4 regions of the Thioalkalivibrio sp. XN279 genome follow, and region 4 is predicted to be linked to each of the others. Evidence: predicted binding sites of a transcription regulator. Region 4 holds the regulator's gene; each other region holds the start of a gene.
What was found. Region 4 encodes sigma-54, which starts transcription at its own class of promoters, with help from an activator protein. Its sites were predicted from a motif close to TGGCANGNTNCNTGCTT; they were not measured.

Region 1 (4,142 bases), on a different contig from region 4:
AGGTCGAAGCGCCCGCCCTCTTTCGGCAGGTCGGCCGGCGCCAGGTTGACGATCACTTTGCCGGCAGGAAAGCGGAAGCTGCAGTTCGACAATGCCGCGCGCACGCGGTCGCGGCTTTCCCGCACCGCCGTCGCCGGGAGCCCCACGATGTTGAACCCCGGCAGCCCGCCGCCGGCGTGGACTTCGACTGTCACCGGCAGCGCCTCGAGGCCGCATTGCGCCCGGCTCAGCACCTTCGCCAACGCCATCCCCACCCCCCCGAGCCCGCACACCCTGCCATGTTCGGGCGCAACGGCATTCGAGGTAAGCCGCCAAAACCGGGCAACAGGCCGGGAAATCCGGACATACCTGCACCGACGCAACTACCGGGCGGCCGGCGACGTCACAGGCGCACTGAGCGAGATAAAGACTTCCGAACGAAGGGCGCCTGTGTCGGCGCCGGCCGGCCGCCACGAGGTCACAGGCGGTCAGGCGTGGCTGGTGCGGACCTGGTCGAGGAACCGGTCGAGGTAGCCGCGCTCTTTGTCGGTCAGGTAATGCAGGTTCCGTCCCCGGTCGACGATCTCCCAGAAGTGGGGCGGAGCCTGCAGCCACAGGTCGTTACGCACCTCGGCCTTGAAAACCGGGGACATCTCGGCCATGTCGTCCGCCACCAGGCCGGCCTTCATCTCGTCACCCTCGGACAAGTAATAGACCCCCAGGCGCGTCTGCGCCTTGCGCACGCCGCGCAGGCCGCGGTAGTGACGACGGGTATCGCCGGGGCCTTCCGAGTCCAGCGCCAGCAGCTCGAACAGCATGGCCTCGTCGCAGCCCAGCCGTTCCTGGTGGGCGTAGCGGCACAGGCTCGCGATGTCGTAGGCGACGGTCTCGGTGATCCAGATCAGCTCCTCCTCGAAGGCGAGGTAGCCATAGTGCTTCATGAAGCGCACGCCCTCGCACGCCTCCTCGCACAGCTCCTGGCGCAGGAGTTGCTCGAGGAGCATGCGGTACTGCAGCAGCACGTCGTCAGCGGTCCGCTCGATGCCCCGGTCGATCGCCGCCCGCAGGTAGGAATTGAAAAAGCGGAACACCATGCGGATCAGGTCGGTCTGCTGCGTGTCTGCGGCCGCCTCGCCGATGTAGCGGGTGTCGATCGCGACCTGCGACGCGACATCGGTCATCGAGTCCAGCGCCTCGTAGTACACGCGCAGGTACTCGTGCAGCGTCTTCCACTCCACCCATAGCCGGCGCGTCTCGAGTTCCGCCAGCAACTCCGTGTCCATGGCGACGAAATCCGGGTTGAAGCGCAGCTCGGGACCGAGGCGGTACCAGGCGATGTCTTTCTCGGGCTTGGTGGCGACGTAATCGACGGCGAAGTCGCACAGGGCGTCCACGGCCGCGCCGGCGATGATCTTGTCCCGGCCCTCGATCGAGTTGTTGGCGATGTCGGTGATTTCCTCCATCTTCTCCAGCACCCGCCGCTGCATCCGGTTCGCCTCCTCCGGTTCCTGCGCCGCCAGGCCGCGCGCGGTGAGGCGCGCGGTGTTGCGCCGCAGGCGGTCGATAATGTTGCCCGGCTCCAGGAACCAGAAGGTGTAGGCGAAATAAGGCAACATCCCGGCCAGGCCGAGGCTGGTCAGGATCATCACCAGCAGCAGCAGGCTGCGCGGCACGAAGTCGGGCCGCAAGGTCACGCTCAGCCACACGGCGCACAGGCTGGCGACGATGTAGAAGCTGATCACCGCGATGTGCACCGGCTCGCGCAGGAACATGATCGCGACGCTGGTGTAACGCTCTGAAGACAGCTGCACGATGATGGCCACCACCGTGAGCACGATGCCGAGCACCGCCACGATGGTCATACCGAGCGTCGGCAGCGCGTCGGTGATGAGCACGGGATCGAAAGAGAGGTAGTGCTGGAAGATGCTGCTGGCGCTATGCAGGTCGGCGCCGAACAGGAGCGAGTCGAGGACGTAGAACGCGGTGCAGAAAGTGATCGCCACCGCGATGACGACGACCATCGGCGTGATCCACGCCAGCACCACCGGCGGCGCACGTGAACGCATGGTCTGCGACGCCACCACCCTCTCGGCACGGGCTCGGTCCCCGTCCGTGCCGGTCCCGCGGAATCTCGCTCCATCCGGTGGCATGCCGCCCTCCTGGCACGGCTGCAAAGCCGTGCAGCCATCCACCAACTATGGACTGAAAGCCGGGAAACTTCCACGCAGGTGCGCAGACAGCGGGGAACGGCTGCCGGGCGGCAGTCCGGCGGGCGCTATTCCGGTGGCTGCTCGAGCTTCGCCAGGCGCGCTTCGAGCGCCTCGAGTTTCTCGCGCGTGCGCTTCAGTACCGCGGCCTGCACGTCGAACTCTTCGCGGGTGACGAGATCGAGACGGGACAAGCCCGCCTGCAGCACGGCGCGGAAGTTCTGTTCCGCATCCTCGCGCAGGGCCTTGAGCCCCCCGGGCAGGCTGTCGGCCAGGCGCCGGGCCAGTTCGTCGATGTTCGGCCTCTTGGGTTCCATGCTCGGTCCTCGCGCCCCGCAATGGGGCATGGGGGGATGCTGCCCTGCACCATGACGGTGCGCCCTGCTGCCGTCCCTGCGGCGGATCGCGGCTAAGTCATTGAACCGTCAGAGCTGGCACGCATCGTGCTTTGCAGCAATCAGCCGGGGCACAACGACCCGGACCATGCTTTCCACTGGGAGGAAAACAACATGACTCGATCCAAGTACCTGCTCGCGGTCCTGGGGCTGGCGGCCAGCCAGGCGGCAGTCGCCGGAGATTTTAGCGCGAACGTCGGCATGATGTCCGACTACATCTTCCGCGGCATCAAGCAGAGCGACGCCTCGGCCTACGCCGGGCTCGACTACGAGCACGAGAGCGGCTTCTACGCCGGCACCTGGGGCGCAGACGTCGGCCAGGGCATGGAGTACGACCTCTATGCCGGCTTCGGCGGCGCCATCGGCGACTTCAGCTACGGCATCGGCTATACCGGTTACTTCTACACCGACGACTTCGACGACACCTACCAGGAAATCAACCTCACGGCCGGCTACGGGCTGTTCAGCGTCGAATACTCCTTCGGCACCTACGACAACTTCGACGGTCCCGAGCTCGACTACGGCTTCGTCGCCGGCACCGTCGAGTACGAAGGGTTCTACGCCACATACGGCACCTTCACGCAGGACTTCGACGGCAGCTACGGCGAGGTCGGCTACGGCGCCGAGGTGTCCGGGTTCGATATCGGCGTCGCCGCGGTGATGAGTGACAGCGACCTGTCGTTTACGGGCTCGAGCGAGACCTCGCTGGTGTTCACCATCGGCAAGACCTTCGACCTGAGGTAAGCGGCATGAAACTGGTCACAGCAATCATCAAGCCGTTCAAGCTCGACGACGTGCGCCAGGCCCTGGCGGACGTCGGCGTGAAAGGCGTCACGGTGACCGAGGTGAAGGGCTTCGGTCGCCAGCGCGGCCACACCGAACTCTATCGCGGTGCCGAGTACGTGGTCGATTTCCTGCCGAAAATGAAGGTGGAGGTGGCCATCGACGACGAGCTGCTGGAGCAGGTCATCGAGGTCATCAGCAACACCGCGCGCACCGGCAAGATCGGCGACGGCAAGATCTTCGTCATGCCACTGGAACAGGTCATCCGCATCCGTACCGGCGAGACCGGTCCGGAAGCGGTCTGAGGGGAGGAAGACAGTGGAACAGATACTTGAACTGAGCTACGCGCTCGACACCTTCTACTTCCTCATGTCCGGGGCCCTGGTCATGTGGATGGCCGCAGGCTTCACCATGCTGGAAGCCGGCCTGGTGCGGGCGAAGAACACCGCCGAGATCCTGACCAAGAACGTCGGCCTGTATTCCATCGCCTGCCTGATGTACATGCTGGTCGGCTACGGGATCATGTACGGCGACGGCAACGGCATCATCCCCGGCATCAGCATGCTCGGCACGGCTGACAACGCCGTGGCGGACGTGGTGGCCGGCGGGGACGACGCGCCCTACTACTCGAACCTGGCGGACTTCTTCTTCCAGGTGGTGTTCGTCGCCACCGCCATGTCGATCGTCTCGGGCGCGGTGGCCGAGCGCATGAAGCTGTGGTCGTTCTTCGCCTTCGCGGTGGTCATGACGGCCGTCATCTACCCGGTGCAGGGCTACT
Region 2 (4,142 bases), on a different contig from region 4:
CGCGAATGCGCTCGCGTCGCCGGCCGAAACTCGCCACTACGAAGCCTTCTTCCTCCAGGCGTGCGGGGTATTCGCCGGGGTCGGCCAACGCCAGGGCGTCCTGCGACATGAAACGATGGCCGCGCGTCTCGCGCCCGGCGGTGACGCCGTACATGGCGCAGGGCACGACCTCTGCACCCAGCAGCATCACCAGCCAGTGCACCGGCCGTACGAACTCGGCCTCGGCCGCGCCCCAACGCATGCGCCGCGGCACGGGCAGCGCGCCCAGCGCGCTTTCAACGAGGCGCGGCAACAGCGCCGCCGCGGCCTCGCCCCGCTCCTGCTTGCGGGCATAAACGTAGGCGCCCTTCTCTTCCTCGCGCTCGACCAGCGCCTCGAGTTCGACGCCGGCGCCGGCGGCAAATTTCTCCGCCGCCTTGGTCCAGGCGCCGTCCACCCGCGCCACGCGCAGCGGCGGCCCGCGCAGCACGACTTCCTGGTCGGCCTGGCGCGTCTCCAGCCGCTGCACCTTGACCGCGAGCCGGCGCGGCGAGGCGAAGGACTCGACCTGGCCGTGGGCCAGCCGCGCCTCGGCCAGCCGCGCCACCAGGCCGTCCCGGAAGGCCTGTTCCAGGGCCGGCAGCGCCTTGGGCGGCAGCTCCTCGGTGCCCAGTTCGACGAGAAAATCAGCGTGTTCAGTCATGCGCCGCCTCCCGCGCCTGCGCCAGCATCGGGAAGCCCAGGGTCTCGCGACTGGCGTAGTAGGCCTCCGCGACGTTGCGCGCCATGGTGCGCACACGCAGGATGAAGCGCTGCCGCTCGGTCACCGAGATCGCCTTGCGTGCATCCAGCAGGTTGAACACGTGCGAGGCCTTCAGCACCTGCTCGTAGGCCGGCAGTGCCAGCGCCCGGGCCAGCAATGCCGAGCACGCAGCCTCGTGCTCGTCGAACAGCCGGAACAGGACTTTCACGTCCGCCTGTTCGAAGTTGTAGGTCGACATCTCGACCTCGTTCTGGTGGTAGACGTCGCCGTAACTCACCCGGCCCAGCGGGCCGTCCGCCCAGCACAGGTCGAACACGCTGTCGACGCCCTGCAGGTACATGGCGATGCGTTCCAGGCCGTAGGTGATCTCACCGGTCACCGGGCGGCAGTCCAGCCCGCCGACCTGCTGGAAGTAGGTGAACTGGGTGATCTCCATGCCGTTCAGCCAGACCTCCCAGCCCAGGCCCCAGGCGCCCAGCGTCGGGGATTCCCAGTTGTCCTCGACGAAACGGATGTCGTGCACGCGCGGGTCGATGCCGAGGGTGCGCAGCGAGTCGAGGTAGAGCTCCTGGATCTCCAGCGGCGACGGCTTGATCACCACCTGGAACTGGTAGTAGTGCTGCAGGCGGAAAGGATTGTCGCCGTAACGGCCGTCGGTCGGGCGGCGACAGGGCTGGACGTAGGCCGCGCTCCAGGGCTCGGGGCCGATGGCGCGGAGGAAGGTCGCCGGATGGAAGGTGCCGGCGCCCACCTCGAGGTCCAGCGGCTGCATCAGCACGCAGCCGGCATCGGCCCAGTAGCGTTGCAGCCTGAGCAGCAGGTCCTGGAATGTGGCCGGAGCCACGCCGATGTCCGCCGATGCCATGCCTGTCCCCATGCCGGAAGGGCGCGAAAGTATAACCCACGGGCGAAAGCCGCCGTCGCGGTCTATTCTGGTGCAAGGCCGAGGCCATTTGCACCGCCGTGGTGCGGCCTGGCGGCCTTTGCAGTGCCGGCCGGCCCCGCGGGTGCTTGTTTGACAAGGCCCGTGGCGGGCAGGGCGCGCTGGCACGGTTCCTGCATTGCAACATTACGATATTTTTTTCCATCGCCTGTCGAACCCCGGCATCCAGTCCGGGGAGGCGGGCTCCTTAGCATCCAGACTCGGAGGAATGACCCGATGAAAGCCAAAGACGTGCTCGAGCTCATGCGTGAAAAGGAGGCCGCCTTCGTCGATCTCCGCTTCACCGACACCAAGGGCAAGGAGCAGCATGTGACCCTGCCGGCGAGCAAGGTCGACGAAGACCTGTTCGAGGAAGGCAAGATGTTCGACGGCTCGTCCATCTCCGGATGGAAGAGCATCAACGAGTCGGACATGATCCTCATGCCTGACCCGGCCACCGCCGTGATCGATCCCTTCTCGGAAGACACCACCATCAACATCACCTGCGACGTGGTCGAGCCTTCGACCATGCAGGGCTACGAGCGCGATCCCCGCTCCCTGGCGCACCGCGCCGAGGCCTATCTCAAGTCCACCGGCGTCGCTGACGTGGCCTACTTCGGGCCGGAGAACGAGTTCTTCGTATTCGACGACGTGCGCTGGAGCTCGGAGATGAAGGGCGTCTCCTACCAGATCGACTCCTCGGAAGCCGGCTGGAACTCGGAGAAGATCTACCCCGACGGCAACTTCGGCCATCGCCCCACGGTCAAGGGCGGCTATTTCCCCGTGCCGCCGGTCGACTCGCTGCATGACATCCGCTCGGCCATGTGCATGGTGCTGGGCGACATGGGGCTCGACCCCGAAGTGCACCACCACGAGGTCGCGACCGCCGGCCAGTGCGAGATCGGCGTGGCTTTCGGCTCGCTGGTGAAGAAGGCCGACGAGGTGCAGAAGCTGAAGTACGTGGTGTGGAACGTGGCCCAGGGCTACGGCAAGACCGCCACCTTCATGCCCAAGCCGCTGGTCGGCGACAACGGCAGCGGCATGCACGTGCACCAGTCGCTGGCGAAGGACGGCAAGAACCTGTTCACGGGCGAGGAGTACGGCGGCCTGTCCGAGACCGCGCTGTACTACATCGGCGGCATCATCAAGCACGCCCGCGCGCTGAACGCGTTCACCAACCCGTCCACCAACAGCTACAAGCGCCTGGTGCCGGGTTTCGAGGCGCCGGTGAAGCTGGCTTACTCGGCCCGCAACCGCTCGGCTTCCATCCGCATCCCCTACATTCCGAACCCGAAGGGGCGCCGCATCGAGGTGCGTTTCCCGGACTCGACCGCGAACCCCTACTTCGCTTTCGCCGCCATGATGATGGCGGGCCTGGACGGCATCATGAACCGGATCCACCCGGGCGACCCGATGGACAAGGATCTCTACGACCTGCCGGCCGAGGAGTCGAAGAGCATCCCCGAGGTGTGCTACTCCCTGGAGTCGGCCCTCGAGGCGCTGGACGCCGACCGCGCCTTCCTCACGGCCGGCGGCGTGTTCACGGACGACCTGATCGACGCCTACATCGGCCTGAAGATGGCAGATGTGCAGCGCCTGCGCATGACCACGCACCCGGTCGAGTTCGACATGTATTACAGCGTCTGACGAGTCTGGAGGACGCGTTTCGGGCGGCGAAGGCAACTTCGCCGCCCGCTTTTTTGCCAGCCCGGCAGTCGCCCGACTATGCTAGGCCAACGACACGGTGCGGGAGATGCCTTGATGCGCTGGATCCTGGTGGCCTTGCTGATGAGCTGCGCGCTTGTTGCCCAAGCGGAAGAGGTATGGCGCTGGGTGGACGAGAACGGGGTGGTGCACTTCTCCGACCGGCCGCGTCCCGGCGCGGAACGGGTGGAGCTCAATCGCCCGCAGACCTACACCCCGCCCCCCTTGCCGGCACGGCAGGAGACCGCATCGCCTGCGCCCTCCGAGCCCGACGCGGCGCCGGCATACACCGGGGTGCGCGTGGTTTCGCCCGCGGCGGGCGAGACATTGTGGAACATCGCCGGTGAGCTCACGGTCCAGGTCGAGGTGCAGCCGGGCCTGGCGCCCGGGCACCAGTTGCGCGTGTCGCTCGATGGCCAGCGCGTGGAAACACCGCCGGGCGCCACCCAGTTCACGGTGAGCCCGGTGTTCCGGGGCGAGCACCGCCTCAGCGTTGCGGTCGTGGACGAGAACGGTCGCGAGCTCGTGTCCAGCGAGCCCGTGACCTTCTATGTCCATCAGGCGTCGCTGCAGAATCCCAACCGGCCGCGCTGAAGTCCCGGCGGTGGCGGCTGAAATTCCTCCGGGCCGCCCGCCGGCGGAGCACCTAGAGAACCTGAGCACGGGCATCATCGTTCTCGACGAGGACCTGGGCGTCCGTTATGCGAATCCCGCCGCGGAGCAGCTGCTCGGCGTCAGCCGCCAGCAGCTCAGTGGGCGGCCCCTGCCGCAGGC
Region 3 (4,142 bases), on a different contig from region 4:
CGACGACGCCGGCTACGAGACCCTGTCGGCAGCGGACGCGGCCGCCGCTCGCGGCCTGGTCGAACAGCAAAGCCCGGACCTGGTGCTGAGCGACCTGCGGCTCCCCGGCGACAGCGGCCAGGCGCTGCTGGCCTTTTGCCGCCAGCTCGAGGCGCCGCCCGCCTTCATCATGATCACGGCGTTCGGCACCGTCGAACAGGCGGTCGAAGCGCTCAAGCAGGGCGCGGACGATTTCCTCACCAAACCGCTGCGACTGGATCATCTCAGGCTGGCGGTGGCGCGTGCGCTCGAGTCGCGCCGGCTGCGCTCGGAGCTGAGCCAGTACCGCAGGCTCCTGTCCGAGGGCGAGTTCCACGGCATGCTGGGCCGCAGCCCGCCGATGCGCGAGCTCTACGAGGTCGTCCGGCGCGTGGCGCCCCTGGCGTCCCCGGTGATCATCAGCGGCGAGAGCGGCACCGGCAAGGAACTCGTCGCCCGGGCGCTGCACGCCGAGAGCCCGCGCAGCGCGCATGCTTTCGTGCCGCTCAATTGTGCGGCAGTGCCCGCAGAGCTCATGGAAAGCGAGCTGTTCGGGCACGCACGCGGCGCCTTCACCGGCGCCACCCGGCAACGCGACGGGCTCTTCGCAGAAGCCGACGGCGGCACGCTGCTGCTGGACGAGATCGGCGAGATGCCGGCGGGGATCCAGGCCAAGCTGTTGCGCGTGCTCGAGGACGGCTGCATCCGCCCGCTCGGCACGGACAGCGAGCGGCAGGTGGACGTGCGCCTGCTGGCAGCGACAAATCGCGATCTCGAGGCGGAAGTCGCGGCAGGACGTTTTCGCGCCGACCTGTTTTATCGACTGGAAACGTTCCAGGTCCGGGTGCCGGCCTTGCGCGAGCGCGGCGATGACCTCGACCTGCTGGCGGCGCATTTCGTGGCACGTTGCGCGGCAGCCCGCGGCCAGCGCCCGCCGGCGCTGTCGGACCAGGCCCTGGCTTGTCTCCGCGCATACGAGTTCCCGGGCAACGTGCGCGAACTGGCGAATGCCCTGGAGCGCGCCACGGTTTTTTGTGGCGACCGGGAGATCCGGCCTGCGCACCTGCCCGAGCGCATGCGGCGACGCCGGCCGATGCAGCCTTCGGCGGCGGCGCCCGGGGCGGGCATTCCGGGGGGACAGGATCCGCTGGAGGTGCTGGGCGACGATCCGGATACCTGGCCGTCGCTGGACGCCCTGGAGCGGCGCTACATCCGCCAGGTGCTCGACCGGGTCGACGGCAACAAGCGCCGCGCTGCAGAAATCCTCGGGATCGCCCGCCGCACGCTCTATCGCCGCCTCGACGACATGTAACGCACTGGCACATGCGCCCGGTTCATGTGCCGGGCTGGCACAGCCATGTCGCGACCGGGCCCGGGTCGCGGCCAACCGAACGCCTCTAAGTAATTGTTTTTAATAGTGCCCGCCTCGGTGGCACGCGCCTTGCAACGTTCTTGGCAGGCCAACATTGCAACACGAGGAGCCAACATGAGACATCGCAGACACACCGCCTTTGCCATCGCCGCCGCCGCCAGCCTGGCTGCCGGCCTTGCCGCCGCCCCCGCCGTCGCGGAGGAAGGCTATGGCACCGGGCAGGAACAGGCCGCGCCGCGCGCCGAAGTGAGCAGCGCCAAGCTGGACCAGTTCGTGGTCGCGCTGGAGCGCGTGCATTCCATCGGCAACCAGGCGTCTGCAGAAATGGAGCAGAGCCGCGACATGGAGGAAGCGCAGCAGATCCAGCAGAACGCCCAGGGCCAGATGATCGAGGCCGTCGAGGAAGCGGGCCTGACCGTGGACGAGTACAACCGGATCGCCCAGCTGATGAACTCCGACCCCGAGGTGCAGGAGCGCATCAACTCCCGCCTTGAAGAACGCAGCTGAATCCCGCCCGGGCGGGGCGCGATCGCCCCGCCCTTTCCTCCCCAAGGGATCCTTGACCGCGCCTCAGGCGCGGTTTTTTTTGTGTCGTTTGCCGGTCGGGCGCCGTCAGTCCTGGTTGTTCGGCAACTCGATGGTGTAAGTCGCCTTGGCCCCGTCCTCGACGCGCTTCTCAGGCGGGTTCACCCAGATAATCTTCACCGGCATGCCGCGCGCCGAGCGTTCGACCGCAGCCACGTACTCGCTGTCGATCTCGTGCCGCGCAGCAGTTTCATCCGCCGGCTTCATCCCTGCACACCCTGAAACCAGCATCCCTGCGGCGACAACAGGCAACATCAGTATCAGTCTGGACGTTTTCATGGCGGACCTCCTCCTGGTCGTTGGCCCTGGATCGCCCTCGGGGCGGGGACGGTCCCGCGACCCGGGTGGCGATTTTTTAATCATATGCCTCAAAATCGGAGTTGCAAGCGGGTTCGCGCCAAGGCTCATGCCCGGCGCGAGGGCCTGACCCTGCGGGCTGTCGAGGAAGACGCCCGCATCGCAGCTGTTGCCTGCGCCATGGCGTGAGCGAGCTGTGGACCGCCGACCGTGACTTCTCGCGCTACCCCGCGCTGCGCCTCCGAAATCACCTGGTGGCGGTCAACGAGCGGCGGCCACGATACCGGGCACGGCGCAGCGGCTGACCCCGTCCGGCGGGCCCGTGTCGGGTTTTCGTCTCCTTTGTCGCGTTTCTCCTTAAGAGCGCCCAGTACGGCGCCGGCACCCATGGGAAACGCAAAGAGGAAGAGCGCCGTTGAACACCAAGCCGCACTGGGCCAAGAGCCGCTTCGGACTGCCGGGACTGCTCGTCCTGGCACTGGTTGTCGCCTCCTGCGGCGGGGACTCCCGCCGGGACCCGGAGGCCGAGAACCGCGCCCCGACCGCCAACGCGGGTGCCGACCAGACTGCCCAGCTGGGCGCGCCGGTTCGCCTCGACGGCTCAGGGTCCACCGACCCTGACGGCGATCCCCTCACCTACAGCTGGCGCCTGCTCGAGCGACCCACGGGCAGCCAGGCAACGCTCTCCGACCCCGCAACCGTCCGCCCGACCTTCGTCATCGACCTGGCCGGCGCCTACGTGGCCGAGCTGGTGGTCAACGACGGCGAGCTCGACTCCACGCCCGACACGGTGCGCATCGACACCCTCAACTCCGCCCCGGTCGCGGACGCCGGGCCGGACCAGACCGTCACCCTCGGCTCGCTGGTGCAGCTCGACGGCTCGGCCTCGAGCGACCCCGACAACGACCCGCTGCAGTATGCCTGGGCGATCATCGAGCGCCCGGCAGGCTCCGCCGCCACGCTCGACAACACCGCCATCATCGACCCGGTGTTCACCGCCGACCAGCCCGGCGCCTACCGAGTCCGGCTGGTGGTCAGCGACGGCGAGCTCGAAAGCACCGCCGACCACGTCATCGTCTCGACCGCCAACTCGGCGCCCGTGGCCGACGCCGGCGAAGACCAGTCCGCCTTCGTCGGCGAAACCGTGAACCTCGACGGCAGCGGCTCGTTCGACGCCGACGGCGACGCGCTGGCATATGCCTGGTCCCTGCTCAGCCGGCCTGACGGCAGCCAGGCGGCGCTCACCGGCGCCGACTCGCCCAACGCCAGCTTCCCGGCCGACGTCGAAGGCCTGTTCGTGGCGCAGCTGATCGTCAATGACGGCCAGCTCGACTCGGCCCCCGACACCACGACAGTCGAGGTATCGGTCCAGCCGCCGGCCAACCAGGCGCCCACGATCACCTCCACCGCCGTGACAACCGCGACGGTCGGACAGCCCTACAGCTACACCGTCACCGCCACCGACCCCGACAGCGACGCCCTCACCTTCAACCTCAGCGTGCGGCCCGACGGCATGACCATCGGCGCCACCAGCGGCGTCATCGGCTGGACGCCGGACGCAGCCGGCAACGTGGCCGTCACCGTCGGCGTCAGCGACGGCCGCGGCGGCAGCGACAGCCAGACGTTCACCATCACCGTCGGCGAAGGCAGCGGCGGGGGTGGCGGCGGCGACCCGGGTGGCTCGCTGCCGCCCAACCCGGCCGACGTGGCGCCGCCGAACGACCTCACGGTCACCACCACGCTGTACGACTCGGTGCGCTTCCTGTTCACCGGCGCCAACCCCATCCAGCGGGGCGTCGCAGCCGACGTCATCGACCCGCGGCGCATCGCCGTGTTGCGCGGCCGCGTGCTGGACGCCAACGGCGATCCG
Region 4 (4,142 bases):
AGATCCGGTTCCCAGTAGGGGTTGGGCAGGAAGCGGGCGTCGAAGACGAAATCGGCGTCCTTGGGCACGCCCTCGCGGAAGCCGAAGGACTCGAACTGCAGCGAGAGCTGGTTGCGCGGCTGGTCGGCCACCTTGTTGCGGATGATGTCGCGCAGCTCGTGCACGCTCGTGGCGCTGGTGTCGAGCACCAGGTCCGCGGCTTCGGCCAGCGGCGCCAGCAGTTCCTGCTCGTACTGGATGGCGGAGGCGAGCGTGCGGTCGCCGGCCTGCGCCGGTGTATGGGGGTGGCGCCGGCGCGTATCCAGGTAGCGTTGCACCAGCACGTTCTCGCTGGCGTGCAGGTAGATGAGTTGGCAGCGCAGCCCCCGTCCGCGCAGCTCATCCATCAGGCTGCGGATGACCGGCAGGTCCTCCGCTCGCGGGCGCGCATCCAGCCCGATGGCCAGGCGCTCGAACTTGGCATCCTCGCTGCCGACGAGCTCGCCCACCACCAGCGACAGCAGGCGCGCCGGGACATTGTCGAGGGTGTACCACTGCAGGTCCTCGAGCATGGCGAGCGCCACGCTCTTGCCCGAGCCGGACAAGCCGCTGACGACTACGAGTTCCATCGTCGGCGCGGCATGGCTGTCATGCCGAGGCGGCGTGTGACTTGTCGTGGTTCACGAGCAGGTCGTACAGCGCGCGGCTGGAGCTCGCCCGCCGCAGCGCCGCGGCCAGCACGTGGTCGCCCAGCCCGGTGGCGATATTGGAGACCTCCTCGTGATGGCAGCCCACGTCGTCCTCGGGGACGGGCACCAGCAGCCCGAAAATGAGGTCGACCGGCTCCCGGTCCGGCATGTCGAAGTCGATCGGCCTGGACAGCTTGAGGAAGGCGCCGACCGGCGCTTCAATCTCGGACAGGCGCCCGTGCGGGATGGCGATGCCGTTCTCGATGGCGGTGCAGCCCAGCTTCTCGCGCGTTATCAGGCTCTGGAACACCTCGCCCTGGTCCAGGTCCGCCGCGGACGAGAGCATCTCGCTCAGGATGTCCAGGGCGTGTTTCTTGCTGCGCGCTTCGACATTGCCGAGCACGCGGCCTGGTTGCAGCAGGGATTCGAAAGTCATCTGGATGCTCCGGGGCGGGCCCGCGGTGGTCAGGCGTTGCGCGGGCGTCCCACGCCGTTGTGATGGTCGGTCAGCTTGTCCTTGTGCCGCCGGACCTGGCGATCGAGACGGTCCGTCATGGCGTCGATCGCAGCATACATGTCTTCCTCGACCGCCGCCGCATGCAGGGTGTCGCCTGCCAGGCGCAGCGTGGCCTCGGCCTTGTGCTGCAGTTTCTCGACGGTGAGGATGCAATGGACATCGATCAGGTTGTCAAAATGCCGGATGACCTTGTCCATCTTGCTGTACACGTAGTCGCGCAGCGGGTCGGTGATGTCGACGTGGTGACCGGTCATGTTGATCTGCATTTGCTTACCCCTTGGGAGTGGTGGAGCCGGCCCGTCGGGCGGCCCGCGGTTCACTTGTATTCTAGTAGCAGCTTTCGCCTGCTGGCTAGGGCGGATTGAGCGCTCCGCGCGCCGCGCCCGCGGTCAGCGGATGGCCACGCGGCGACGCTCGTTGGAGGACGGAAACCCCATGGATTCCCGGTATTTGGCCACAGTGCGGCGCGCCACCTCGATGCCCTCGCCGACGAGTATACGGGTCAGCGCGCTGTCCGAGAGCGGCTTGGCCGGGTCCTCGTCGGCGATCAGCTTGCGGATGCGCGCGCGAATGGCGGTGGAGGAGACGCTCTCGCCGTCGCTGCCCGATACCTGGCTGGAAAAGAAATAGCGGAACTCGAACACGCCCCGCGGCGTGTGCATGTACTTTCCGGTCGTGGCACGGGAGACGGTCGACTCGTGCAGTTCGAGCGCCTCGGCGATCTCGCGCAGCACCAGCGGGCGCATGCCCTGCTCGCCGCGCTCCAGGAAGTCCTGCTGATGAGCGACGATGGCACGAGCCACGCGCAACAGGGTCTCGTTCCGGATCTCCAGGCTCTTCACCAGCCAGCGCGCCTCCTGCAGCTGGCTGCGCAGGGTCGAATATTCGCCGCTGCGGCCGAGAGAGCCGGCGTAGGCGGCGTTGACCCGCAGCCGTGGCGCAATGGCGGGGTTAATCTCCACCTGCCAGGTCTCCTCGACGCGGCGTATGAACACGTCCGGGACGATGTACTCGGGCGGGCGCGAGTCGGCGGCGCTGCCGGGGCGCGGGCTCAGGGAACGCAACAGGGCGACGGCGGTCTCCAGCTCTTCCGGGTCGCAACCGAGGCGGCGGCGGATGGCGGCGTAATCCTGCTCACCGAGCTCCACCAGGCATTCGGCGGCGAGACGGCGCGCCAGGTCGAGCCCCGGGGTGTCCGGGGCGAAGGGTGACAGCTGCAGCAGCAGGCACTCGCACAGGTCGCGGGCGCCGATGCCGAGGGGGTCGAAGCGCTGCACGCAGGCCAGCACCCGCTCCACCTCGTCGATATCCGTATGCAATTCCGGTTCGAGGTTGGCGCAGATCTCCTCCAGGCTCTCCTGCAGGTAGCCGTCGTCGTCGATCGCGTCGACGATCATGGTGGCGATCGCCTTGCGGTCGCCCTCCGGCAGGGCGACGTCCAGCTGGGCCATGAGATGCTCGCGCAACGAGGTGCCGCTGGCGTCGGCGTAATCGCGCTGTTCGTCGCCGTCGTCGCGGCTGCCGCTGCTGTAGCCCGTGGTGTAATCCGGTACGTCGGCGTAGGGCAGGTCCTCGCGGAAATCGTCGCCCGAGGCCTGTTCCGGGGCGGCTTCCTGGCCCTCCCGCGCGTTCTCCGTGGACCGCTGCTGCTCGCCTTTCGGCGGCGCCAGCTCGAGCCCGTCGTCCATCTCGAGCATGAGGTTCTTCTCGAGTGCCTCGCGCAGCTCGGCCTGCAGGTCGAGCACCGGCAGCTGCAGCAGGCGGATGGCCATCTGTAGCTGGGGCGTCAGCGTGAGCTGCTGACTGAGCTTGAGTTGCAGCGACTGCTTGATCATGGGTGGCGTCTAGAGGCGGAAGTGCTCGCCGAGGTAGACCTCTCGTACTTGCCTGTTCGCAAGTATCTCATCCGCGGACCCGGAGGCGATGACCTCGCCGGCGTTGAGGATGAAAGCCCGGCCGCAGATGCCCAGCGTCTCGCGCACGTTGTGGTCGGTGATGAGCACGCCGATGCCGCGGTCGCGCAGGTGCCCGATGATGCGCTGGATGTCCAGCACCGAGATCGGGTCGACGCCGGCAAAGGGCTCGTCGAGGAGGATGAAGGCCGGTTCGGCCGCCAGGGCGCGGGCGATCTCCACGCGGCGGCGCTCGCCGCCGGAGAGGCTGAGGCCCTTGCTGTCGCGGATGTGGCCGATGCTGAGTTCCTCCAGCAGCTCCTCGAGCAGGTTGCGCCGGCCGACCTGGTCGAGGTCCTTGCGGGTCTCGAGCACGGCGAGGATGTTCTGTTCCACGCTGAGGCCGCGGAACACCGAGGCTTCCTGCGGCAGGTAGCCGACGCCGAGCCGGGCGCGCCGGTGCATGGGCAGGGAGGTCAGGTCCTTGTCGTCCAGCAGGATGCGGCCGCTGTCGCAGGGCACCAGGCCGACGATCATGTAGAAGGCGGTGGTCTTGCCGGCGCCGTTGGGGCCGAGCAGTCCCACCACTTCCCCGCTGGAAATGGACAGGGTCAGGGAGCGCACCACGGTGCGCGAGCGATAGCTCTTGGCGATGCCCTCGGCACGGAGGGTCTTCACGGTGTCGGCTCCGGCTCGCGCGGTGCCTCGTCGTCCTGGCCGTCCTGGCCGTCCTGGTTGCCGTCTTCCGGCGGCGTGATGATGATGCGCACGCGCTCCGTGCCTTCCTCGTCCGCGCTGGCGATGAGGCGGTCCTCCGCGATGCGGTAGACGAGCCGCGCCCCGCTGGCTTCCCGGACCCCGTCGCTCAACCGGGCCTGGCCCTGCAGCGAGAGTTCGCCCTCGCGCAGGTCATAGCTGATGCGGTTCGCGGTGCCGTCCACGCGCCGCGCTTCGGGCCCCGGCATGGTGCGCGTGAAGCGGGCCGGGGCGCCTTCCGCGACGGCGGACTGGAGCTGGTGGTTGCTGAAGCCGATGGTGGCGCGATCTGCCTGGATCGACCCCATG

Region 1: a site for sigma-54 is predicted at 2,619-2,635, ahead of G8346_RS02175 (TorF family putative porin). Genes of this name have one in related genera too.
Region 2: a site for sigma-54 is predicted at 1,788-1,804, ahead of glnA (glutamate--ammonia ligase). Genes of this name have one in related genera too.
Region 3: a site for sigma-54 is predicted at 1,449-1,465, ahead of G8346_RS10675 (DUF4168 domain-containing protein). Genes of this name have one in related genera too.

Annotation. Positions count from the first base shown of each region.
Region 1 covers NZ_JAANBD010000015.1:124,907-129,048, reverse strand. Annotated here, with positions in the region: gene G8346_RS02190 (YifB family Mg chelatase-like AAA ATPase) at 1-248, opposite strand, end outside; gene G8346_RS02185 (DUF2254 family protein) at 468-2,045, opposite strand; gene G8346_RS02180 (accessory factor UbiK family protein) at 2,255-2,503, opposite strand; gene G8346_RS02175 (TorF family putative porin) at 2,696-3,325, shown strand; gene glnK (P-II family nitrogen regulator) at 3,331-3,669, shown strand; gene G8346_RS02165 (ammonium transporter) at 3,683-4,142, shown strand, end outside.
Region 2 covers NZ_JAANBD010000028.1:654,096-658,237, forward strand. Annotated here, with positions in the region: gene glyS (glycine--tRNA ligase subunit beta) at 1-682, opposite strand, end outside; gene glyQ (glycine--tRNA ligase subunit alpha) at 675-1,607, opposite strand; gene glnA (glutamate--ammonia ligase) at 1,902-3,311, shown strand; gene G8346_RS12680 (DUF4124 domain-containing protein) at 3,426-3,962, shown strand; gene glnL (nitrogen regulation protein NR(II)) at 3,973-4,142, shown strand, end outside.
Region 3 covers NZ_JAANBD010000028.1:220,941-225,082, forward strand. Annotated here, with positions in the region: gene G8346_RS10670 (sigma-54 dependent transcriptional regulator) at 1-1,330, shown strand, start outside; gene G8346_RS10675 (DUF4168 domain-containing protein) at 1,505-1,897, shown strand; gene G8346_RS10680 (hypothetical protein) at 2,003-2,254, opposite strand; gene G8346_RS10685 (PKD domain-containing protein) at 2,688-4,142, shown strand, end outside.
Region 4 covers NZ_JAANBD010000029.1:263,268-267,409, reverse strand. Annotated here, with positions in the region: gene rapZ (RNase adapter RapZ) at 1-608, opposite strand, end outside; gene G8346_RS14120 (PTS sugar transporter subunit IIA) at 628-1,104, opposite strand; gene hpf (ribosome hibernation-promoting factor, HPF/YfiA family) at 1,134-1,451, opposite strand; gene G8346_RS14110 (RNA polymerase factor sigma-54) at 1,575-3,020, opposite strand; gene lptB (LPS export ABC transporter ATP-binding protein) at 3,030-3,755, opposite strand; gene lptA (lipopolysaccharide transport periplasmic protein LptA) at 3,752-4,142, opposite strand, start outside.